DNA from 2 places in the Neobacillus sp. YIM B06451 genome. Region 1 is predicted to be linked to the other one. Evidence: riboswitches for the same ligand, from Rfam matches in the RefSeq annotation. Region 1 holds a riboswitch; the other holds the start of a gene.
What was found. Region 1 has a riboswitch for S-adenosylmethionine ahead of RB160_RS16265 (O-acetylhomoserine aminocarboxypropyltransferase/cysteine synthase family protein). Riboswitches for the same ligand answer to the same signal wherever they lie in the genome.

Region 1 (2,202 bases):
CCTCAGGCTTAGCTGTAATACCGGTAGCTTTAAAGAAAGCCTGGTCCAAGTCATCCTTCAAATCCTTAAGCGATTCAAGCCCCACTGAAAGCCTAATCAGTTCCTCGGTTGTACCGCTTTTTGCTAGGTCCTCTGGACTTAGCTGCTGATGAGTGGTGGAAGCAGGATGGATGATCAGTGATTTTGCATCGCCGACATTTGCGACATGAGACCACAATTTGATGTTGTCGATCACTTTTTTACCAGCAGCCCTGCCGCCTTTGATGCCAAAAACAATAATCGATCCAAAACCGCCGCCAAGGTATTTTTTCGCAAGCTCATGGCTTGGGTGATCCTCAAGGCCAGGGAAGGAAACCCATTCAACAGCTGGATGGTCTTTCAAGTAATTTGCAATTTCGAGCGCGTTTTCACTATGCTTTTGAATTCTCAAGTGCAAGGTCTCAAGTCCCTGCAGCAAGAGGAAAGCACTATGCGGGCTTAACGATGAACCTAAGTCCCTCAACAGCTGGACGCGAAGTTTAATGATGAATGCCAGCGCGCCTACATCCTGCGCAAAACGGAGGCCATTATAGCTTGCATCCGGCTCGGTAAAGCCAGGGAACCTCTCACTGTTCCAATCGAAACGGCCAGCATCAACAATAAGGCCGCCAATTGTTGTTCCGTGCCCTCCGATCCATTTGGTCGCCGAATGGACAACAATGTCCGCCCCCCATTCGATCGGCCTGCACTGATAAGGTGCAAAGGTATTGTCAATAATGAGTGGAATGCCATTTTCATGGGCGATTTTTGCTACAGCTTCAACATCGAATACATTCAGGCTTGGATTGCCAATGATTTCGCCAAAGACTGCTTTGGTTTTTGGAGTGATGGCATCACGGAAGTTTTCAGGATTGGTCGAGTCGACAAAACGCACTTTAATGCCGAACTTCGGAAGGGTAACGGCAAATAGGTTGTATGTGCCGCCGTATAAGTTTTCCGCGGCGACGATTTCATCGCCAGCCTCCGCAATGTTCATGATTGACAAGGCAATCGCAGCCATTCCGGAAGAAACAGCAAGAGCCGCCGCGCCACCTTCAAGAAGGGCAATTCTTTTTTCCAAAACATCTGTTGTCGGGTTCATGATCCGGGTGTAAATATTTCCGGACTCGGCGAGCGAGAAAAGGTTCTGCGCATGGTCTGTGCTTTCAAATACATAAGATGTGGTCTGGTAAATCGGTACGGCGCGAGATCCGGTTACTGCATCGGGGGATTGCCCGCCGTGCAATAATATTGTTTCAAGTCCTAGGTTTTCATTTTGATTTGTCATTGTGTCTTTCCCTCCAATTTGTAGTTCCAAAGTAATTCAGGCAGTTAATTCAATTCTTTTACAACAAAAAACCCCTCTCCATAAGAAGAGGGGGGTCCTCCTCTTATCTTCCAGGCAAAAACGCCTGCAGGAATTAGCACCTTTTCAAGCTTTCGCCTGAAGGTTGCCGGACTTCATAGGGCCTGACCCTCCGTCACTCTGGATAAGAGATTTCATATATAATTTTTGATTAGTTTAACCGCCGGGTGTTATAGAGGATTATAAGTGAAGGTAGGAACAAAAGTCAACCGAAAATTCGAAATGTTTTCCTTTTTCATTTTTTTGTAAAATGGATTATAGGCGTTCTCATAAAGGATTCGAATTTCACATGTACAGCGTGAAATTGTAAAATTTACTTTCCCATTTTGAAGAGGAGGTTCTCAGTTTTGGGCGAAGGATATAGTATAATTGACGGTGAGAAGGAGGTGATATGGAGATGGAAGAACGGCTGGAAAGAATGGAAACGATGTTGTCCCAATTGGTTGGCATGGTCGGCAATGTGATTACAGAGCAACAGAAAATGCGGCAGGAATTCGAGTCCGAAAAACAAAAGAACGCCGATCGCCACGAAGAAATACTCTGCAAGTTTAAGGCAATGGAACTGGACCAGGATTTCATCCGGGAAAAAACCGCCCGCAATGAGCGGGAGATTTAAGTCCTCAAAAAGAAGGCTCAGTTAGATATCTCCAGCACGATTCCCTCAGAAAATCCCCAATTACTTATTCAGCTAAAACGAAAAGGTGTGGAACCTTGTCCTCAATAGGATGGTGTTTCGTACCTTTTTTCATTTTGTGGTTTTTTAAAACTTCAAATTGAGAAAATTTTTAATAGAAACCTTCCCTCGGCCAAACTTCCAA
Region 2 (2,202 bases), on a different contig from region 1:
CGCAAAACCAGAAATTCATCAACAATGGCGGGTCTCTGTTATTTGTTGAGGCGCCGTCCACCTTGGTCGAACATTTAATTGTCCAGTACCTGCGGGAAAACCGAGATGACCCAAGGCTGCACCGCTGGCTGAATATGTACTTGATGATGAGCTACCACCATAATTGCGTTACCCATATTCTAGAAGCCGAATTGTTGAGAAGGCTGTATAAAATGGCAGACCAGGAGATTCCGTTGACGACAAGTGTCATCAGCGACACGAAAGGCGCGATTTTATCGGAGTTCTGGGGGGAAACGGTCGAGATCGATGAAAGCGCGAAACTGACGTGGATGCGCCAGCCGCATTATTATATGGGCCTTTATCCGTTCACCTACTCGATTGGCACATCCGCTTCCACTGTCGTAGCAAACCGGATCAAGGAGGAAGGGGTTTCCGTCGGCGAGCAGTGGACAGAAGTCTTGAAGCGTGGGGGAACATTGGGCGGCTTTGACCTATACAAAATGGCAGGACTCGACATGAGCACAACCGACGTCATCAAACAGGCAATCGCCCATATTGGTACGATTGTGGACGAGCTGGAAAAGAGCTTTTAAGTTTTTAAAAAAAAGAAAAGTGGCTGAACCGAAAAATGCTTCCCTGCCCAGCCAAATTTAGATGCACGTTGAAACATTGATCCAAAAGGGTTTTGTAGGCAAAACATAACAGGGAAAGTTGATCACTATATCTAACAAAAAAGTTTATCACTTGACAGTATTATTTTAGTAAACTATTATGAGAATAATCTTAAAAAAATGAATATTTTCCTTATTAAGAGCAGGGGAGGAATCTGGTCCAACGATCCTGCAGCAACCATCACTCAAATTGTATTTCAGTGATAAGGTGCTAAGTCCAGCAAGCATTTTAGCTTGGAAGATAAGGGAGGGTGTAGACTCTATAGACTCTGTTTATAAAACCTCTTCCTTAGTGGAAGGGGTTTTTTGGTATTTATAAGGACTTGGCGACAGATGGAACGCCTAAAGCCATTGTCCAATTAATTATATCCATATCAGTTTCTTAGAAAAAACCATACATCCACACGCCTTTATATCCAAGTTATGCTATTGGAAAAATAGGGATAATAAGTAGGAGGAATCAAAGATGCATAAATTAAAATGTTAAAAAGTGTAAATCGGCACCCTGACCATTTGACAACCTATTTTTTTTACTATGAGGCTAATAGAGGACCTATCTATAACCAAAAAACCCGAACATTTAGGAGCCTCAGGGTAATTTACCATGAAGTATCCAGCATCAAAGAGCGTGTTGCAAAGCTCAATTATTTTTGAAAGAGGGATGAAAATGAAACAAGCTGAACTGGCATCGTCAACCAACAGCGCACCTGATCAGAAAACAATTAGAAAAGTCGTGATATCGGGTGCGATTGGCAACTTTATCGAATGGTATGATCTAGCAATCTATTCTTATGCAGCAATCGGCATATCCATGGTCTTATTCTCGGAAGCTGGGGAATTCGCTCTCCTTTATTCGTTGCTTGCCTTTGGTTTTACATATCTCCTGCGCCCAATAAGTGGTGTCATCATGGGTGCGATTGGTGACAGGATAGGACGTAAGAAACTCCTTGTATTAACGATTTCCATGATGGCGATAGGGACGCTTTGTATTGGACTGATCCCCTCATACGCTGCCATTGGAATCGGCGCTCCGATTCTTTTGATGGCGTGCCGGGCTGTACAAGGGATATCAGCAGGCGGAGAGTTTGTCGGCGCCGCGGCCTATGTTTATGAGTTTTCTAATAGAAAAAATAAAGTCTTTTTAATGGGTTTGATTCAGTTAGGCACCTGCTTATGCTATCCAGCTGCGGCGTTTGCTGCCTACGGGCTTGGAATATGGTTAGGTGGTGATGCGTTTAACGAATGGGGATGGCGACTATTATTTATTTCAGCTGCGCCGCTCGGGCTTATAGCGTTATTTATACGATCTGGATTAGATGAATCACCAGTGTTCAAAAAACTACAGGAAAATGGAGAAATCTCGGCGTCACCTTTAAAGGATAGTTTGAAATATGACCCTAAACGCTTAATTCTTACATCACTCTATGTCTTAGGGTATAATGCAGCGGCTGTGATGGTGCTTTTATATATGCCAATATACCTTGTCAATGTAAGTGGATTCGCACCAACAGAAGCAAACCTAACAATGGGA

Region 2: another riboswitch for S-adenosylmethionine. It lies ahead of RB160_RS22340 (MFS transporter); the one in region 1 lies ahead of RB160_RS16265 (O-acetylhomoserine aminocarboxypropyltransferase/cysteine synthase family protein).

The regions. Positions count from the first base shown of each region.
Region 1 is NZ_JAVFKJ010000010.1:137,811-140,012, forward strand. It holds partial or broken gene RB160_RS16265 (O-acetylhomoserine aminocarboxypropyltransferase/cysteine synthase family protein) at 1-1,306, opposite strand, end outside; SAM riboswitch class I at 1,407-1,515, opposite strand; gene RB160_RS16270 (hypothetical protein) at 1,776-2,000, shown strand.
Region 2 is NZ_JAVFKJ010000021.1:19,579-21,780, forward strand. It holds gene RB160_RS22335 (M3 family metallopeptidase) at 1-593, shown strand, start outside; SAM riboswitch class I at 802-919, shown strand; gene RB160_RS22340 (MFS transporter) at 1,276-2,202, shown strand, end outside.